Regions from separate parts of the Streptomyces sp. NPDC054786 genome, predicted to be linked through region 4. Evidence: riboswitches for the same ligand, from Rfam matches in the RefSeq annotation. Region 4 holds a riboswitch; each other region holds the start of a gene.
What was found. Region 4 has a riboswitch for cobalamin ahead of ACWGI6_RS25895 (cobalamin biosynthesis protein). Riboswitches for the same ligand answer to the same signal wherever they lie in the genome.

Region 1 (4,964 bases), on a different contig from region 4:
GCGGGATGGCCCGGGGCGCCGAGGCCGGCATGCTGCAGATCTTCGCCGGTGGCGCGGACGACGACTTCCGGATCGCGCTGCCGGTCCTCGAAGCCATGGGTGACCCCGACCGGATCCTGCACGTCGGCCCGATCGGCGCCGGATACAGCGTCAAGCTCATGATCAACCTGTTGTGGTTCAGCCATCTGGTCGCCACCTCCGAGGTGCTCGCCATGGGCGTGAAGGCGGGCGTCGACCTGGGGGTGCTGCGCAGCTCGCTGCTCGCCAGCCCGGCCGCCTCGAACTTCCTGGAGAGCGACATCATGTGCGTGCTCGCCGACGGTGACTACGACGACTCGTTCGCGATGGCACTCGCCTGCAAGGACCTGGGGCTCGCCATCGACCTCGGCCGGGACCTGGGTGTGTCCACCGAGCTGTCGGCCCTGGTCGAGCAGATCTACCGCCGCGCCAAGGCCGAGCACGGCGACCTCGCGGGCGAGATGAGCCCCGTCCGCCTCTACGAGTCCCTCGCCGGCCGGGAGTTCCGTCTGCCGAATCCGGCCGCCGCGCTGGACGACGCGGCACTGGTGCTCTGAGCCGCCGGAAGGCACCGCCGGACACGCTCCCACGCTCACACTCACCCACCTCAGGAGCCGCACCCATGGCCTCTCCTCAGCGCGACAGCCTCGCGCCGCTGAGCATCGACCCCATCTGCCGCATCGAGTTCGGGCCCGGACACATCGGCCGGCTCCCCGAGCTGATCACGACCACGGGCCGGCACCGCGCCTTCGTCGTCACCGACCGGGGTCTGCGCGCAGCGGGCGTCGTCGAACGCGTCCTGAAGATCCTCGACTCCGGCGGGATCGAGTACGCCGTTCACGACGAGGTGGCGCCCAACCCCTCCACCGGCGACGTCGACGCGGGCGCCAGGCGGGCTCGCGCCTTCGGCCCGGCCGCGGTGGTCGCACTCGGCGGCGGCTCCGTTCTCGACGCGGCGAAGGGCATCTCCCTGCTCGTCGGCAATCCGGACGCGGTAGCCGCCGACGCCGGCCGTCTATGGGAAGCGGCCGACGGACTCCCGCTCATCGCGATCCCCACCACGTCCGGCACGGGGGCGGAGACCAACGGCTTCGGGGTGATCGAGGACGCCGAAGCCTGCCGCAAGGTGTACCTCGGTCACCCTTCCGTGAAGCCCCGAATCGCCCTGCTGGACCCTGAGTTGACGCTCGGTCTGCCCGCCCCGGCCACCGCCGCCACCGGCATCGACGCACTCGTCCACGGCATCGAGTCGCTGGCCTCACGCGGCGCGAACCCGGTCTCCGTCGCCTACGCCACGCAGGCCGTGACGATGGTGAGCGGCGCGCTGCCCACTGCGTACCGGGACGGCTCGGACCTCGACGCCCGCGCCGCACTGATGCTGGGTGCCCACCTCGCCGGCCAGGCCCTCACCCTCTCCGGACTCGGCCTCGTCCACGGAATCGGCCACGCGCTCACCGCTCACACCGGAACCCCGCACGGAGTAGCCCTGGCCGCCGTACTGGAGGAGGTCATGGTGTTCAGCGCTCCGGCGGCCCGGGACGCGTTCGAGCAGGTGGGACGGGCCATGCGCCGCACCCCGCCCGCGGACGGCGACTGGGCACGGGCCACGGTGCAGGCCGTGCGCGAGATCTCCGGAACACTGGACCTCAAGCGGCCCCTGCGCGAACTGGGCGCCGACCGCGCAATGCTGCCGGCCATCGCCGCGGGAGCGGTCGCGGACGCGGTGACCAAGAACGCTCCGCTGCTGCCGAGCGAGGCGGAGGTGCTGGAGATCCTCACCCGGGTGTACTGACGGGCGGCGCGGGATCGCGGGAGGCGGATGCGGAGTTTCGTCCCCGGGCTGCGAGGCCCGCGGCGCGACCCCGCCCCCTCGCTGTTCCTCGGACAAGGGGGCGGCACGGCTCGCGCCGGTCGACGGTTGGGGCCGGTCGAGCTGCGCCTCGTTCACGGGCCGCGCGCCACCTTGTCTACCCTGGACCCGCAGCTGGTTCACCCCGCCCGCCAGACGGGGTGTCGCAAGAGGGAACCCGGTGGAAGTCCGGGACTGCCTCGCAGCGGTGAGTGGGAACGACCGCCGTCATGAAGCACTGGGTCCGCGTGTGACCTGGGAAGCGACGGCCAGTAGGCGTCCCGTCCTCCGGGATGTGCCCACGAGTCCGAAGACCTGCCACTGCTCGTGCGCGGTGCGATCACCACGCACGCCTCCATGGCGACCCGGTAGCGGGACCGCCGAGCGAGTGGTGCGTTTCACCCCACCGTGCCCGTGGTGCGCGGGGCGGGCCCGCATCCCGTTCGCGGCCCGGCACCGGTCCTCACGACGACTCGCGAAGGAGAGTTTCGTGCCCGGCGAAGCGAGCGTTCCCTCCGTCCCTTCCCCCAGTACGCCCCGCCCGAGCGGGCCCTGTGTCCTGCTCAAGCATGGTGAGATCTTCCTCAAGGGCCGCAATCGGCACCTGTTCACCGAGCGGCTGCACGACAACCTCCGCCGCGCGCTGCGGGACGTCGGCGGCTCCACGTGGATCAAGTCCGGCCAGAGCGTGACCGTGCTCGGCGGCGAGGTCCCTCTGGATGTCCTCGTGGAGCGCGCCCGACGGGTGATCGGGTTCAACTCGGTGGAGCCCGCCCTGCGCGTCCCGAGCACCGTTACGGACCTCACCGAGGCAGCCGTGGAAGCGCTGGCCGGCGCCCGTGCCGAGCGACCCGGAATCACTTTCGCCGTGCGGGTCAAGCGCCGGGACAAGACCTTCGAGATGACCTCGTCGCAGTTCGAGCGCTTTCTCGGGGCACGCGTCCAGGAGGCCCTGGGGCCCGTGCCGGTGAACCTCACCAGCCCGGACGTGCGGGTCTCGGTCGAGATCGACCGCAAGGAGAGCTATCTCTCCTGGATCCGTCACCAGGGGCCTGGCGGACTCCCCGTCGGTTCCGGCGGACGTGCCCTGGTGCTGCTCTCCGGCGGGTACGACTCGCCGGTGGCGGCCTACCGGGCGATGCGTCGCGGACTGAGTTGCGACTTCGTCCACTTCACCGGCGCTCCGTACACGAACGCCGCTTCCGTGTACAAGGCTTACGCCCTCGCCCGGGAACTCAACCGCTACCAGCCCGGTGGGCGGCTGCATGTCATCGCGCTCGGCCACGCCCAGAAGCAACTGGCCATCGCGGGGGCCGGCAGGCTCCAGGTCGTCGCGCAACGACGGCTGATGGTCCGTGCCGCCTCCGCGCTGGCGGGCCGGACCCGAGCGGAGGCCCTGGTGACGGGTGACAGCCTGGGACAGGTGGCCAGCCAGACCCTGGCGAACATGGCCGCCGTCGACGAGGCCGCCGCCCTGCCGGTGCTGCGGCCGCTGGTCGGCTGGGAGAAACAGGAGATCATCGACGAGGCCCGGTCCATCGGCACCGCGGAGATCTCCGTGCTGCCGGACGAGGACTGCTGCAAGCTCCTCGCACCGTCCCGGGTCTCCCTCCGGGCCGGACTGACCGACCTGCGTTCGGTGGAGAAGCGCCTCGACCTGGACGACGTGGTGGACAGTCTGCTGCGCGACGTCCAGGTCATGTACCCGGGTGAGACCGACGGAGAGACGGAGCCCGGCGCGGACAGCCCTGACGGCGGCCCCGCGCCCGGCCGCCCTGGTCCGGCCGTGTGTGCGTCGAGGCCGTCCGGGGCGGTGTCCTCATGACCGGAGAGGACCGTCGACGGATCCTCGTGATCGGGATCGGCTCGGGGGATCCGGCGCATGTGACGCTGGCCGCCGGTCTCCGGCCCGCCGGCCGAAGTTGCCGACCGGGTGCTGGAGTTGCGTGCCGCGTCCCGGGAGCGTCATGGCTGGATCATGGATGCCTGCCTGCTGCGCGCCGACGCTCCCGGACCGTCGGCGGGTGCCGTTCCACCGGAGTCCTGCTAGTGCTGTGACCGCATAGGTTCGCCGGAATTTGGTGGTCGTGGCGGTTGGATGTGCGGTGAGGCCCGCTCCGATTGCTGGAGGTGCGGTGGCCGAGCCTGTCCGTGTGCGCAGACTGACGAACGGCAGCGTGAAGCCTGCGCGCGCCACCTCGCCCTCGCCGGTCCGATCGATGTACCCGGTTGTCGGTCGATGGTCGCAGTGGGCGGGTCACGCATCGGGACGATGGAGGTGCTGGAGTTCCGACTTTCTGGCGTCCCGCTGGGCCGGGCTGCGTCCGTACGGTGCTCAGGACCGGGAAGACCATGGCAGTTGTGCGGGAACGGAGCGTGCTCGTGAGCGTAGGGGTGTTGGAGGCCAGGGGGCTGACCAAACGATTTGGGGCGAAGCCGGCGGTGGACGACCTGTCCTTCGCGGTCCGGGCCGGCCGGGTGACCGGTTTCCTGGGCCCGAACGGGGCGGGCAAGTCCACGACGATGCGGATGTTTCTGGGCCTGGACCGCCCGGGGTCAGGCAGTGCGCTGGTCAATGGCACGCCCTTCCACCAGTTGCGTCACCCTATGCACGAGGTCGGTGCCGTGCTCGAGGCCAAGGCCGTCCATCCCGGGCGCAGTGCGTACGGGCATCTGCTGGGTCTTGCGTACAGCAATGGGATCGGCCGCCGGCGGGTGGCGGAGGTCCTGGAGATCGCCGGCCTCGCGAAGGTGGCGCACAAGCGGGTGGGCGGCTTCTCGCTGGGGATGGGACAGCGGCTCGGGATCGCTGCAGCTCTTCTCGGTGATCCACAGGTGCTGCTCTTTGACGAGCCGGTCAACGGTCTCGACCCCGAAGGCGTCCGCTGGATCCGCAACCTGATGAGAGGGCTCGCGGCCGAGGGCCGCACCGTGTTCGTGTCCAGCCATCTGATGAGCGAGATGGAGGTGACGGCCGACCATCTTGTCGTGATCGGCCGGGGGAAGCTGATCGCCGACACCGGCGTGCGCGAATTCATCGCGGGCAGTTCACGCAACATGGTCAAGGTGCGCTCCCCGCAGGCCATCCAGCTGGCCG
Region 2 (4,964 bases), on a different contig from region 4:
GCAGAGACCTCCAACGGGGCGATCGATCTCACCCCGGCTCTCGCCCAGAGCGTCCGGGCGAAGACGTCCAACGGCGGCATCACCCTGCGGCTGCCGAAGGGGCCGTACCGGGTGGCCGCGGAGACCAGCAACGGCGCCAAGCACATAGGTGTCGCCCAGGACCCGGCGGGACGCTTCCACCTGGACCTGACCACCAGCAACGGGGACATCACCGCACGCCCCGCCTGATGCCGTGGCATCGGGCGGGGCCGGGGACGGCCGAGCGGGCCCGGTCGCCGGGCCCCGGCCGCCTGCCGACCGGGGCGGGACGGACCCCGCCCCCGGCGTCAGTCCTCCCCCTCCAGCTCCCCTTCGGTCTCCAGGAACGCCTGCCGCAGGGCCGCCAGCGTGTCGGCGTCCGGCTTCTCCCACATCCCGCGGGATTCGGCCTCCAGGAGGCGTTCGGCGATGCCGTGCAGGGCCCAGGGGTTGGCCTCCTGCAGGAAGTCGCGGTTCTCGGGGTCGAGGACGTAGGTCTGGGCGAGCTTGTCGTACATCCAGTCGGCGATCACGCCCGTGGTGGCGTCGTAGCCGAACAAGTAGTCCACGGTCGCGGCGAGTTCGAAGGCGCCCTTGTAGCCGTGGCGGCGCATCGCCTCGATCCAGCGGGGGTTGACCACCCGGGCGCGGAAGACCCGGGAGGTCTCCTCGACGAGGGTGCGGGTGCGGACCGTCTCCGGACGGGTGGAGTCACCGATGTACGCCTCCGGGGCCTTGCCCTTGAGCGCCTTGACGGTGGCGACCATGCCGCCGTGGTACTGGAAGTAGTCGTCGGAGTCCGCGATGTCGTGCTCGCGGGTATCGGTGTTCTTGGCGGCGACCGCGATGCGCTTGTAGGCGGTCTCCATCTCGTCCCGGGCCGGCCGGCCTTCGAGACCGCGGCCGTAGGCGTAACCGCCCCAGACGGTGTAGACCTCGGCGAGGTCGGCGTCGGTGCGCCAGTCGCGGGAGTCGATCAGCTGGAGCAGGCCCGCGCCGTACGTCCCGGGGCGGGAGCCGAAGATGCGGGTGGTGGCGCGCCGCTCGTCGCCGTGCTCGGCCAGGTCGGCCTGGGCGTGGGCGCGTACGAAGTTGGACTCCGCGGGCTCGTCCAGGCCGGCGGCGAGCCGTACTGCGTCGTCGAGCAGGCCGATGACGTGCGGGAAGGCGTCGCGGAAGAAGCCGGAGATGCGCAGGGTGACATCGATACGGGGGCGGCCGAGCTCGGCGAGGGCGATGGGCTCCAGGCCGTTGACCCGGCGCGAGGCGTCGTCCCATACGGGGCGGACCCCCAGCAGGGCGAGGGCCTCGGCGACATCGTCGCCGCTGGTCCGCATCGCGCTGGTGCCCCACAGGGACAGACCGACCGACTGCGGCCAGTCGCCGTTGTCGGTGCGGTAACGCTCCAGCAGGGAGTCGGCGAGGGCCTGGCCGGTCTCCCAGGCGAGGCGGGAGGGGACGGCCTTGGGGTCGACGGAGTAGAAGTTACGGCCCGTCGGCAGGACGTTGACCAGACCGCGCAGCGGGGAGCCGGAGGGACCGGCCGGAACGAAACCGCCGTTCAGCGCGTGCACCGCGTGGTCGATCTCGTCGGTGGTGGCGGCGAGGCGCGGGACGACCTGGCGGGCGGCGAAGTCGAGGATGTCGGCGACCGCGGCCGGGTGCCCCTCGGCGGTCCCGGCCACCGCCGCCGGGTCCCAGTCCGCGTCCTCCATCGCCTGGACCAGCGCGCGGGCCGTGGCCTCGGCCTCGTCGGCGGTCGTCCGGGTCGCGGCGGACTCGTCGAGACCGAGCGCCTCACGCAGACCGGGCAGGGCGGACGTACCGCCCCAGATCTGCCGGGCGCGGAGGATGGAGAGGACGAGGTTGACGCGGGCCTCGCCGGCCGGTGCGCCGCCCAGGACGTGCAGACCGTCGCGGATCTGGGCGTCCTTGACCTCGCACAGCCAGCCGTCGACGTGCAGCAGGAAGTCGTCGAAGCCCTCGTCGTCCGGGCGGGCCTCCAGGCCCAGGTCGTGGTCGAGCTTGGCGGCCTGGATCAGCGTCCAGATCTGGGCGCGGATCGCGGGCAGCTTGGCCGGGTCCATGGCGGAGATGGCCGCGTACTCGTCGAGCAGCTGCTCCAGGCGCGCGATATCGCCGTAGGACTCGGCGCGGGCCATCGGCGGGACGAGGTGGTCGACGAGGGTGGCGTGGACCCGGCGCTTGGCCTGGGTGCCCTCGCCCGGGTCGTTGACCAGGAAGGGGTAGACGAGCGGGAGATCGCCGAGGGCGGCGTCCGGGCCGCAGGCCGCGGACAGCCCGGCGTTCTTGCCGGGCAGCCACTCCAGGTTGCCGTGCTTGCCCAGGTGGACCATGGCGTCCGCGCCGAATCCGCCGTCGTCGGCCGAGGCCGCGATCCAGCGGTACGCCGCCAAGTAGTGGTGCGAGGGCGGCAGATCGGGGTCGTGGTAGATCGCGATCGGGTTCTCGCCGAAGCCGCGCGGCGGCTGGATGAGGATGAGGAGATTGCCGCGGCGCAGGGCGGCCAGCACGATGTCGCCGTCGGGGTTGCGGCTGCGGTCGACGAACATCTCGCCGGGCGGCGGCCCCCAGTGCTGCTCGACGGAGTCCCGCAGTTCCTGCGGGAGCGTGGCGTACCAGCGCTTGTAGTCGGCGGCCGGGATACGGACCGGGTTGCGGGCGAGCTGCTCCTCGGTCAGCCACTCCTGGTCGTGGCCGCCGGCCTCGATGAGGGCGTAGATCAGCTCGTCGCCGTCGCCGGACACGAGGCCGGGAACCTCTTCGGTGCCGAAGTCATAGCCGTCGGCCTGCAGACGGCGCAGCAGCGCGACGGCGCTGGCGGGGGTGTCCAGGCCGACCGCGTTGCCGATCCGGGAGTGCTTGGTCGGGTACGCGGACAGCACCAGGGCGAGGCGCTTCTCGGCGGCCGGGATGTGGCGCAGCCGGGCGTGCCGGACGGCGATGCCGGCGACCCGGGCGGCGCGCTCGGCGTCGGCCACGTACACCGGCAGACCGTCCTCGTCGACCTCCTTGAAGGAGAACGGAACGGTGATCAGCCGGCCGTCGAACTCGGGGACGGCGATCTGCGAGGCGGCGTCCAGCGGCGACAGCCCCTCGTCGCTCTCCTCCCAGGCGCTGCGCGGCCCGGTCAGGCACAGGGCCTGGAGGATCGGTACGTCGAGGGCGGCCAGCGCGCCCGCGTCCCAGGACTCGTCATCGCCGCCGGCGGAGGCCTCCGCGGGCTTGCTGCCGCCCGCGGCGAGGACCGTGGTGACCAGGGCGTCGGCGGCCCGCAGCTCCTCGATCAGCTCCGGCTCGGGGGCGCGGAGGGAGGCGACGAAGAGGGGGCGGGCACGGCCGCCCGCCGCCTCGATCTGCTCGCACAGGGTCCGTACGAAGCCGGTGTTGCCGCTCATGTGGTGGGCGCGGTAGTAGAGCACGGCGATCAGCGGGCCGGTCTCGTTGCGGGCTTCCCACTCCAGCGGGCCCCAGCTGGGGGCGGGCGCGGGCGGCTCGAAGCCATGGCCGGTCAGCAGCACCGTGTCGGAGAGGAAGCGGGCGAGCTGGCCGAGGTTGGCGGGCCCGCCGTGCGCGAGGTAGGCGTGCGCCTCGGCCGCGATGCCGACCGGGACCGTGGACTGCTCCATGAGCTGGGCGTCGGGGGCCTGTTCACCGGTGAGCACGACGACCGGCCGGTGCTGGTCCTCGGCGAGCAGCACCTCCAGGCCCTCCTCCCAGGCGCGGATGCCCCCGAGGAGGCGCACGACGACGAGGTCGCAGCCCTCCAGCAGCGCGGGCAGCTCGGCGACGTCGAGACGGGCGGGGTTGGCGAGCCGGTACGGCACGGGACCCGTGGCCGCGCGGGCACTGAGCAGGTCGGTGTCGGAGGTCGACAGCAGCAGAAGCATGCGAGCGCAGGCCTTCCTCGGGGTGTCCGCGCCCCGGGTGGTCGTAAGGACGGCGGGAGTTCCTGGCTCGCCCGGCAGGCCGGGTTCACAGTGGCGGGACCGCGCCGGATTCTCACCGGGCTTCCTCCCTAGGGCCGTAGGACCCTGCGCCGTCGCTGGCGTCCGGCGGGCCAGCCGACCCACCGACCTGCATAGTAAGGGCTGTGGCCGGGCGAGGTAAGCGGGCCTCCCGGCAGGCCGCGGCGGGACGGGGGCGTGCACACGGCGGGCCGGGTGCATGGCCGGATCCGGCCCGGATCGGCGCCCACCTCCGTGGGTATGCTCGCGGCCATGCCGCCCTCCCCCTCGACACGGCCGCAGGCCGCCGCACCGCCTCTGCGCGACCGCGGTGACGCCTGCCCGGGAGCGCTGCGGCTGCATACGGCCGCCGACGGCAATCTCGCCCGCATCCGGGTACCCGCCGGGGATTTGACGGCCCGTCAGGCAAATGTCCTGGCCGACGCCGCTGAGCTGCTCGGCGACGGCCATCTCTCCCTCACCTCCCGCGGCAACGCCGAGCTCCGCGGACTTGCGGAGGGCTGCGGCGCCCGGCTCGCCGGTCTGCTGCGCGACGCCGGTCTGCTGCCCTCCGAGCGCCACGAACGCATCCGCAACATCCTCGCCTCCCCGCTGGCCGGACTGGACCGGCACACCCCTTCTGACGTGCGACGGTGGGCCCGTGAGCTGGACGCACTGCTCTGTGCGAGCGAGTCGGCGACCGCCCTCTCCGGCCGTTTCCTGTTCGTTGTGGACGACGGACGGGGCGATGTGGCGTCGCTCGGCGGAGATGTGAGCTTGCTCGCAGAACCGGACGGGGACCGGACCGGCCCGGCGGGCAGCGCCCTGCTGCGGATCGGCGACGATCCGGCGGCGCTGCGGATCGCCGGCCCGGACGTACCGCGCGCCGCGCTCGCCGCCGCCGAGGCCTTCCTGACCGCCGCCGGGGCGAGCGGCAGCGGCGCCTGGCGGGTCCGCGAACTCCCGGACGGGCACGGG
Region 3 (4,964 bases), on a different contig from region 4:
CCAGTGGGCGATGTTCAGGTTGTGCGTACGGCGGGCCTCCTCACCGGTGTTGTCGCGCAGCTCCAGGAACTCCTCGATGTCGGCGTGCCAGGTCTCCAGGTAGACACAGGCGGCGCCCTTGCGCCGGCCGCCCTGGTTCACGGCCGCGACCGAGGCGTCCAGGGTGCGCAGGAACGGCACGATGCCGTTGGAGTGCCCGTTGGTGCCGCGGATCAGCGAACCGCGGGCGCGGATGCGGGAGTAGGAGAGGCCGATGCCGCCCGCGTGCTTCGAGAGCCGCGCGACCTGGTGGTAGCGGTCGTAGATCGAGTCCAGCTCGTCCAGCGGCGAGTCCAGCAGATAGCAGGACGACATCTGCGGGTGGCGGGTACCGGAGTTGAAGAGGGTGGGGGAGGAGGGGAGGTAGGACAGCGAGCTGGTGAGGCGGTAGAGCTCGGCGACCTCGTCCAGCGCGCGCTCGCTGTGGTCCTCGGCGAGGCCGCAGGCCACCCGCAGCAGGAAGTGCTGGGGGGTCTCGATGACCTGACGGGTGGTGGGGTGGCGCAGAAGGTAGCGCGAGTGCAGGGTGCGCAGTCCGAAGTAGCCGAACCGGTCATCGGCACCGTCGGCCAGCGCCTTGTCGACCAGCGCGTCCAGACGGGCCGTGTGGGTCCGTACGAGCTCCGCGGTCTCCTCGGCGATCAGGCCCTCGCGGTGGCCGGTTTCGACGGAGGCGGAGAAGGCGACCGCCCCCTGTCCGGCCGCCTCCTCCGCGATGGCAAGGGTGAGCAGGCGCGCGGCGAGCTTGGAGTACTGCGGCTCGTCACCGATCAGACCGGCGGCGGCGTCCGTGGCCAGCGACCGCAGTTCGGCCTCGTCGGAGCCCGCGTGCCGGCCGCGCAGCGCGGCGGCGGCCACCTTGCCGGGGTCGGTCGCGGTCAGGTCCGCGGTCAGCTCGGTCAGGGTGCGCAACAGGGCGACGCCCGGACCGTCCTCGCCCGGTCCGCCGTCGGCGGGACCGGCAGGCGTGGCCACCGCGGGCGGCACGACCTCGGCGTCTGACGCGGGCTCCGTTGACGCGATGGTCACGTGGTGCTCTCCCTCACTCGGCGGGGGCCAGGAGGAGAGGGACGCGACGGGCGCACGCGGGCATGCGGCACCCCGTGAAGGTCAGGGGTGCGCGGGCACACCGCGCGGCGTCCACCGGCCCAACCCTCGGGGCCCGGACGTATCGACGTCCGCACCCATGGCGGTGCGGGCGTACCGTCGGCAGGTCTTCGGACTTCACGGGCGCGTGCCAGGGCCGTTGTCCGGCCGGCCGAGCCCGCTCCAACACCGTTGCGGGACAGTTCCGGATTCCCACCGGATTCCCCTGCGGCGACAGCGAGGTCGAGCATACATGTGGTGGCGCCTCTTCACTTGCACCACCACATCTAGTGTGTCGTGAGTGATCACACAGTGCCTGTCAGTGGCCTCCCCCTGGCCTGCGGCACGCAATTCGTCCCGTCCGGCGGCAGCAGCGGAGGGCTCCATGACCGCGCTCGCCGGCCCGTCACGGGCCGCGCCCCGGGGCAGGAAACGGCTACGGGCCGCCGCGCCCCGGGGGACGTGGCGGCCCGTAGCCGTGTGCGGGCCGGTGGTTCAGTGGCCGGCCGGTGCGCCTGCCGTGGCGGGGGGCAGTTCGGCGGCGACGCCCTCGTCGCCGGCGTCTGCCGCGTAGTCGGCGGGGCTGGTTGCGTCGGTGCCCTCGGGGGCGTTGACGGCCTTGAGGACGATGGTCAGGACGACCGTCACCACGACGTTCAGGACGAAGGCGGTCAGGCCGATGTAGCCGATTTCACCGATGCCCGGGATCTCCTTGCTGGAGCCGCCGAAGTGGGCCTGGGTCGGACTGGCGACGCCATATGCCGCGAGCGTGCCGTAGAGCATGCCGACCGCCCAGCCGCCCAGCAGTGCCCAGCGGTGGAACCAGCGGGTGAACAGGCCGCCGACCAGGGACGGCATCGTCTGCAGGATCCAGATGCCGCCCAGCAGCTGGAAGTTGATCGCGATCGTCTTGTCCATGGTGAGGACGAAGACCAGCGCGCCGACCTTCACCAGCAGCGAGACCAGCTTGGCGACCTTGTGCTCCTGCTCGGGAGTGGCGTCCTGCTTGAGGAAGTCCTTGTAGACGTTGCGGGTGAAGAGGTTGGCCGCGGCGATGGACATGATGGCCGCGGGCACCAGCGCGCCGATGCCGATCGCGGCGAACGCCACGCCGGAGAACCAACTCGGGAACATGTCCTCGAAGAGCTGCGGGATGGCCAGCTGCGGGTTGCCCTGGATGTCCGTGCCGGCCTTGATGGCCATGAAGCCGAGCAGCGCCAGCAGGCCCAGCATGAGGGAGTACAGCGGCAGGATGGTGGTGTTGCGGCGGATCACATTGCGGCTGCGCGAGGACAGCGTCGCGGTGATCGAGTGCGGGTACATGAAGAGCGCCAGCGCCGAGCCGAGCGCCAAGGTCGCATACCCCCATTGGGCGTTGGGGCCGCTGATCAGCTCGCCACGCGGTTTGCCGGCGACCGGGCCGGGCTGGGCGAGCGCCTTGCCGGCCGTGTCGAAGATCGCGTCGAAGCCGCCCAGCTTGATCGGGATGTAGATGATCGCGACGGCGATGACGAGGTAGATCAGCCCGTCCTTGACGAACGCGATCAGCGCCGGTGCCCGCAGACCCGAGGAGTAGGTGTACGCGGCCAGCACGGCGAAGGCGATCAGCAGCGGCAGGTCCTTGACGAACCAGTTGGTGTGCTCGCCGCCGCCGATGCCCATCACGTCCAGGACGGCCTGGATGCCGACCAGTTGGAGCGCGATGTACGGCATCGTGGCGAGGATGCCGGTGAGCGCCACGGCCAGCGACAGGCCCTTGGAGTCGAAGCGGCCGCGCACGAAGTCGGAGGTGGTGACGTAGCCGTGCTTGTGCGAGACCGACCAGAGGCGGGGGAGGAAGGTGAAGATGAGGGGGTACACCAGGATCGTGTACGGCACGGCGAAGAAGCCGGCCGCTCCCGCCGCGTAGATCGCCGCCGGGACGGCCACGAAGGTGTACGCGGTGTAGAGGTCACCGCCCAGCAGGAACCATGTCACCCAGGTGCCGAAGCTGCGGCCGCCCAGCCCCCATTCGTCGAGGCTGGCGGACTGGTCGGCCTTGCGCCAGCGGGCGGCCAGGAACCCCATGACCGTCACGGCGAGGAAGAAGAAGATGAAGACGGCGAGGGCCACGCCGTTGATGCCCTTGGTCGAGGAGGCGGCGAGAGCCTCGGAGGTGCTCGCCGCTGTCGTGGTGAGAGTCACCGGGCCACACCGCCCTTGCGGGCGCGCTGCTCACGCTGCACCAGCTTGTACGCGACCACCGTGAGCACGGTCGAGATCAGCACCCACGTCATCTGGTACCAGTAGAAGAACGGGATCCCGATGAGCTTCGGCTCGATCCTGGCGTACGAGCTCACCCACAGCATCGCCACGAACGGAGCGATCAGGCAGACTCCGGCGATCACCCGCGTGGGTGTGACCACCTGTCTGCGATCCGGTGATTCGACTGACTGTGTCATGACCGCGGCTCCGTCCCCTGGCTGCTGCCTGTGTAATCGGCTGGAAATCTATGGCAGGGGCGTGGCGCGCGTCACTAGCTGTCCGCATATCGGTATGAAGAATCCACCCGGAGGCACCCCCGCTGCGCGGTCAATTGCCTGGTTCATCCCGGTTTGGGGCGGGCGGTGACGGAAGCGGGGGCGTCGAGGGGTGTGCCGTACCCCGGGGCGGCCCCCGGGGTGACGGGTCAGTCCGTGGGGCGGCGCAGTCTGGCGACGAACTTGTAGCGGTCGCCCCGGTAGACCGAGCGCACCCACTCCACCGGCTGCCCCTGTGCGTCGAGCGAGTGCCGGGAGAGCATCAGCATCGGCAGGCCGACGTCCGTGCCCAGCAGACCGGCCTCGCGCGGGGTGGCGAGCGAGGTCTCGATGGTCTCCTCGGCCTCCGCCAGGCGGACGTCGTAGACCTCGGCCAGCGCGGTGTAGAGGGAGGCGTATTTGACGAGGTTGCGGCGGAGCGCGGGAAAGCGCTTCGCCGACAGATGGGTGATCTCGATGGCCATCGGCTCGCCGCTGGCCAGTCGCAGCCGTTCGATGCGCAGCACCCGGCCGCCGGTGGTGATGTCGAGCAGGCCCGCGAGCCGGTCGTCGGCGGTGACATAGCCGATGTCCAGCAGCTGGGAGGTGGGCTCCAGCCCCTGGGCCCGCATGTCCTCCGTATAGGACGTCAGTTGCAGTGCCTGGGACACCTTGGGCTTGGCGACAAAGGTGCCCTTGCCCTGGATGCGTTCCAATCGGCCCTCGACGACCAGCTCCTGCAGGGCCTGACGCACCGTCGTGCGCGAGGTGTCGAACTCCGCGGCGAGGGTGCGCTCGGGCGGGACGGGGGTGCCGGGCGGCAGGGTCTCGGTGATCTCCAGCAAGTGCCGCTTGAGGCGGTAGTACTTGGGTACCCGCGCGGTGCGCGTGCCGCCCCCGCTGCCGGCACCGTTGCCCCCGTCCGTCTCCATGCCCCGCCTCTCCGACTCCTGTGGTGCTGCCGTCACCGGCTCCTCCGTACGTAGCGGCTCACATCGTGGCACGGGTGGGTTTCCCGCGCTCCCTTGCAGGTCCCGGCTCGCCAGATGTCGGTCCGGTAACGGACCTGACAGCGACTCTTATACACCCTTGACACCCCAAAAGGTCTAGGCCAAGCTGCGGGCACTGGTCTAAACCATTAAAGACCACACCCGGCCATTGGGGGAGAGCGCAATGAAGCGTGGGCTCATAGCAGCGACGGCGGTCGCGGGAATGCTGGTGAGTGTCGCTGCCTGTGGGTCCAGCGACGGCAACAAGGCGGGCGCGGATGGCTTCAAGGGCCAGAAGCTGACCGTTTGGGTGATGAGTGGTTCGAATCCGGCGCAGTGGACCAAACAGGTC
Region 4 (4,964 bases):
CACGATGGCCTTGTTGGTGGCCGAGGAGGTCTTCATCTTCCGCACGGCACGGGTCAGTGCCTCCTCCATGGCGGCACCGTGGTCGACCAGTTCGCCGTTCGGGCTGCCCGCGATCCGGCCCAGCGCGGCCTTGCCCGGGGCGGGGTCGGCGCTGCCTAGCGGGACGAGTTCACGTACCGCGGCACGGTCCTGGGGGTGTGCGCGGTCCGGGAAGGTCCACAGGCCGTAGGTATGCCGTGCGCCGGCCAGCTCCATGGCGCGGGCGGCCGCGCTCAGGGCGACCGGGAGCTTGCCGCTCTCGGCCATGGAGGTGGAGGTGTCCATGAGGATCAGCACCTGGCTGGAGCGCTGTGCCTTGTCGTAGCCGTCCAGGACCCGGGACACCTGGTCCGGGGCGGCGGTGAAGGGGACCGTGGAGGCGAGCGGACTGACGTCCGCGTGGCTGTCGAGCAGGGGTGAGTCCCGCCCCGGGCCGCCGTCCGGCACCCCGCGGTAGCCCTGCGCGGTCAGGGTGCGCCCGCCGCCGTCCGGGGCACGCAGCCACTGCGCAAAGCGCGCCACGGCGGCCTGCCGTGGGGTGGCGTCCGTGGCGCCGTGCCAGTCGACGCGGACCAGGGGGTGGTCGAGCGCGGGGACGTTCTCCGGGTAGTAGGCGACGTACCGGTTGCGCAGCGGGAGCGGGGAGTCCAGGGCCGGGCAACTGCCGATGGCGCGGCCGAGGTTGTAGTCGGCGAGGGACTTCTCCGACACCAGGGGCGCGGACTTCGTACGGTCGACGGAGCCGGCGGCGTCCGTGTCGGGGCGCAGCGAGCACAGCAGTTCGGTGCTGCCCGCGTACTGGCTGCCCGGGGCGGAGAGCCGCTCCTCGGCGTGCCGGGCCAGGGTGAGGTCGGGCGCGCCCGGCGCGGCGGTGCCCGAGCCGTCGTGGGCGAGGTAGAGGCCGATGGTGTGCAGCAGACCGGTGCCGGACAGCACGGGGCTCGGCCGCAGGAGTTTGAGGTCGTGGTGGGTGCTGTCGGTTCCGGTGAGCAGCTCCTGCCAGGTGGCGGCGGCCGGTTCGACGTCGTCCAGCCGACGGCGCGCCGGGATGCCGACGACCAGGGGGGTGTAGGCGACCGGGGCGGAGTAGTGCAGGGTCGCCGGGGATCCCGTGGCGGGCATACCGCGGCGGGCCTCGTAGTAGTCGGCGGTGGATTCCGGGATCCAGATGTCGGGCTGTGGTCCGGGCCGGTGGAGTGGGTCGATGCCCTGGTCGCCCGGACGGTCCTTGCCGGTGCCGCGGGCCTCGCCCTGCCAGCGGTCGGCGGCCGCGAAGCCCTGGTCGACCTGGTCCTTGGCGGCGGAGTAGACGGTGATCTGGGCGCGCCGGCAGCCGTCGGGGAGGTCGCCCTCGCCGCTGAGGGGCCGGGTGTTGGCCTCGGACATCTCGTAGTCGAAGGCCGCCTGGCGCAGCGCGGGTTCGGCCTCGGGGGCGGTGAGCAGCCGCAGTTCGAGGGCGGGCGGGCAGGGCGCTTCGCCGTTCGGGAGATTGAGCAGGACGACGCCCGTGGTGGCCGGTACGAAGATGATCGCCAGGATCAGCAGAAATCTGAACCAGTGCCGGAAGTACGACTTCAGCCAGCGGCGTAAGCGGATCCGCAGCGGGGTCGGGGGGCGGGTCTCGGGGGTGGCGAAGGACAGGACGACGTCGTCGACGGTGTTCTGCTTCGCCGAGCGCGGCTCCCAGACGTCGCCCATCGGGGTCAGCTCACCGGCCAGTTGTTCGCGCAGTTCCCGGACGAGGTCTTCGAAGGTGACGAACCGCTTGCCGGGGATGCCCCGTTCCAGGATCTGCACCAGGGCACGGTTGAAGACGCTGCCTCCGGTGGGTTCCTCGCCGCTGAAGATACGGCGGTTGGGCTGCGCGGCCATCAGCAGCGAGGTGGGTTTGCGGCAGGCGTAGAAGGCTTCGCTCGCGTTGCCGGCGTAACAGCACTCCAGGACGACCACGATCCGGTCGGCCCGCGCGTTGTCCACATAGGACAGCACCGTGTCCTGCCAGGAGACGGTCTTGTGGCGCCGTTCCGAGGCGCCGACCATGAGTTGCAGATTGCCGCCGTCGCGGCCCACCCGGCCGTGGCCGGAGAAGTACACCAGCAGCAGGCCGCGCGCCTCCTGGGTGACCGCGTCCAGCGCCTGTTCCACCTCCCAGGGCTCCTGGGGCCGGCAGGTGATGACCTCGCCCTTGGTGAACAGATCGGTGCCGGGGGCGAGCAGGGCCTGCTCCAGTTTCCGGGCGTTGTCCTTCACCGCGGGCAGCGGGCGCAGCGTGCGGTAGTCGTCGACACAGATCAGCAGCGCCCGGTTGACCTTGCCCCGTGCGTCGTATTCGGACATCCGGCTCAGTCCCCTGCGGTGCTGCCGCTCTCGTCCGCCGGGCTGCCGGGATCGGGGCGTTCGGGGGCCACGGCGCCCGGCCCCGCGTCGCCGAGCGCGTGCAGGTCCCCGTCGCCGCCCCCGACCGCGACGGCGGGCCGTTCGCCGGTGTCGCGTTCCTCCCGGCGCCGTCGCAGCCACTCCTGCAGGGCGATGCTGAGACTTTTGGTGACTTCGGCGGCGACGGCGCCGACGATGACCAGGATCAGATCGTCGACACCGAGGGCCATGTCGCGGGGGCCGTCGTCGCTCTCGTCCGCCGGCCGTGGCCGCAGCTCCCAGTCGTGCCGGCGCCGGTCCAGCCACGGCTCGCGCTCCAGCCACGCCTTGAGGTCCTCGATGTCCTGTTCAGGATTGTTCGTGCCCGTGATCCTGATGCGGATCTCGTGGCGGTCAGCGCGCTGCGTCATCCCCCGGCCCCCTTCCGGCGGCCCCATCGCCGCCGTGCACCAGATAGTGACGTGAGATCAGGGGCGCAGGCAACCGTCTGTGACACGACTGCCACGCTGTGGCGTGCACCACAGGGCGTGCCACAGGGCAGCGTCGCAGGTCAAGGGTGAGTTGACGGGCATTCGCGGGGCGTGGTGGACTGCCGGAGCCATTCGGCGACAGATGAGGAAGTCCGGTGAGAATCCGGCGCGGTCCCGCCACTGTCACCGGGGAGCGTTCCTCCAGCGAAGGCCACGGTCCGCCTCGCGTACGTCCGATGACGTACGCAGGGACTGGAAGGCCGGAGGACTCGCCGATCCGGGAGCCAGGAGACTCTTGTCGCCGTCACGTCGAGCCAGGGCGCGGACCCTGAGTGAGGACATACCGCCATGCCCGGCCGCCCTTCGAGATCTCCACTGCCCGCTGCCGCAGGGCCCCTTCGGCACGCCAGGGCGGCGGTCTGATCCGATGCGCGGCGAACACGCGGGATATGCGTGCGGCGCGGCCCTCGGCTTCCTCGGTGACCTGATCGCGGCGGACCCGCGGCGCGGCCATCCGGTGGCCGCCTTCGGCCGGGCCGCGGGCGCCGTCGAGCGCCGACTGTGGCGCGATCACCGCGGATACGGGGCGGCTCACGCCGTGCTGTGTGCGGGCGGTGCCGCCGCCGGTGCCGCGCTGCTGCAGCGCGCGGTACGGGCCGCCGCCCCGGCTCCGCTGCGCGGCGGAGCCCGGATCGCGCTGACCGCGGCGACGGTCTGGGCCGTGCTGGGCGGCACCTCGCTCGGCCGCGAGGCCCGCGCCGTCGGCGGTGCGCTGACGGCGGGCGACCTGGACGTGGCGCGGGAGCGGCTGCCGCATCTGTGCGGGCGCGATCCACAGGCGCTGGACGGGCCCCAGATGGCCCGCGCGGTGGTGGAGTCGGTCGCCGAGAACACCTCGGATGCCGTGGTGGGCGCCCTGGTCTGGGGCGCGCTGGGCGGGGTGCCCGGCCTGGTGGCGTTCCGGGCGGTGAACACCCTGGACGCGATGGTGGGGCACAAGTCGCCGCGCCACCGCCGCTTCGGCTGGGCCTCGGCCCGGCTCGACGACCTCGCCGGCTGGCCCGGCTCCCGGCTGACCGCCGCGCTCACCGTGCTCGCGGGCCCCGACCGGCGCGGTGCGCTGCGGGCCTGGCGGGCGGACGGCGGCGCGCACCCGAGCCCCAACGCGGGCCCCGTGGAGGCCTCGTTCGCGGGCGCGCTGGGTGTCCGGCTGGGCGGCACGCTGGCGTACGGCGGGCGGGTGGAACACCGTCCGGTGCTCAACGACGGGGCGCCGCCGGTCGCGGTGCCCGACATCGACCGGGCCGTGCGGCTCTCGCGCCGGGTGAGCGTGCTGGCGCTGGTGACGACGGTGGCGGCGCGGCCGGCGGCCGGCGCGCTACGGCGGGCCCTGTTGCGCCCCACCCGCCCGGCCGCAGGCGCAGTGACGCGCAGGGCCGCACGTGCGGTGGCGCGTACGGCTCACGACAGCCGGGGTCCCGGCGCATGAGGAGGACCCGGTGAACGGGCGGTTGAAGGCATCCGGTGGAGCCGTCGGCGGTGGCCTGTTGGTGGCCGGTACGACGTCCGACGCCGGCAAGAGCGTGGTGACGGCGGGCATCTGCCGCTGGCTGGCCCGCCAGGGCGTGCGGGTGGCGCCGTTCAAGGCGCAGAACATGTCGCTGAATTCGTTCGTCACGCGCGAGGGCGCTGAGATCGGACGGGCCCAGGCGATGCAGGCCGCCGCGGCGCGGGTGGAGCCGACCGCGCTGATGAACCCCGTACTGCTCAAGCCCGGCAGCGACCGCAGCAGCCAGGTGGTGCTGCTGGGGAAGCCGGTGGGCGAGCTCAGCGCCCGGGGCTACCACGCGGGGCGCCAGGAGCAGTTGCTCGGCACGGTCACCGACTGCCTCCAGGAGCTGCGGCGTACCCACGACGCGGTGATCTGCGAGGGCGCCGGCAGCCCCGCCGAGATCAATCTGCGGCGGACCGACATCGTGAACATGGGCCTTGCGCGGGCCGCCCGGATCCCGGTGGTGGTGGTCGGCGACATCGACCGCGGCGGGGTGTTCGCCTCCTTCTTCGGCACCACCGCGCTGC

Region 1: it holds a riboswitch for cobalamin, as region 4 does, so the genes downstream of both, thiI (tRNA uracil 4-sulfurtransferase ThiI) here and ACWGI6_RS25895 (cobalamin biosynthesis protein) in region 4, are expected to answer to the same signal.
Region 2: it holds a riboswitch for cobalamin, as region 4 does, so the genes downstream of both, cobN (cobaltochelatase subunit CobN) here and ACWGI6_RS25895 (cobalamin biosynthesis protein) in region 4, are expected to answer to the same signal.
Region 3: it holds a riboswitch for cobalamin, as region 4 does, so the genes downstream of both, ACWGI6_RS12055 (ribonucleoside-diphosphate reductase subunit alpha) here and ACWGI6_RS25895 (cobalamin biosynthesis protein) in region 4, are expected to answer to the same signal.

What each region holds. Positions count from the first base shown of each region.
Region 1 covers NZ_JBSHAW010000004.1:85,987-90,950, forward strand. The annotation lists gene ACWGI6_RS05175 (NAD(P)-dependent oxidoreductase) at 1-575, shown strand, start outside; gene ACWGI6_RS05180 (iron-containing alcohol dehydrogenase family protein) at 641-1,810, shown strand; cobalamin riboswitch at 1,986-2,204, shown strand; gene thiI (tRNA uracil 4-sulfurtransferase ThiI) at 2,358-3,692, shown strand; gene ACWGI6_RS05190 (ABC transporter ATP-binding protein) at 4,262-4,964, shown strand, end outside.
Region 2 covers NZ_JBSHAW010000039.1:74,224-79,187, forward strand. The annotation lists gene ACWGI6_RS29110 (DUF4097 family beta strand repeat-containing protein) at 1-228, shown strand, start outside; gene cobN (cobaltochelatase subunit CobN) at 327-3,929, opposite strand; cobalamin riboswitch at 3,968-4,127, opposite strand; gene cobG (precorrin-3B synthase) at 4,260-4,964, shown strand, end outside.
Region 3 covers NZ_JBSHAW010000011.1:132,617-137,580, forward strand. The annotation lists gene ACWGI6_RS12055 (ribonucleoside-diphosphate reductase subunit alpha) at 1-1,068, opposite strand, end outside; cobalamin riboswitch at 1,231-1,382, opposite strand; gene mctP (monocarboxylate uptake permease MctP) at 1,621-3,246, opposite strand; gene ACWGI6_RS12065 (DUF3311 domain-containing protein) at 3,306-3,566, opposite strand; gene ACWGI6_RS12070 (GntR family transcriptional regulator) at 3,794-4,555, opposite strand; gene ACWGI6_RS12075 (extracellular solute-binding protein) at 4,797-4,964, shown strand, end outside.
Region 4 covers NZ_JBSHAW010000032.1:64,355-69,318, reverse strand. The annotation lists gene ACWGI6_RS25905 (caspase family protein) at 1-2,376, opposite strand, end outside; gene ACWGI6_RS25900 (hypothetical protein) at 2,382-2,825, opposite strand; cobalamin riboswitch at 3,030-3,180, shown strand; gene ACWGI6_RS25895 (cobalamin biosynthesis protein) at 3,313-4,374, shown strand; gene ACWGI6_RS25890 (cobyric acid synthase) at 4,385-4,964, shown strand, end outside.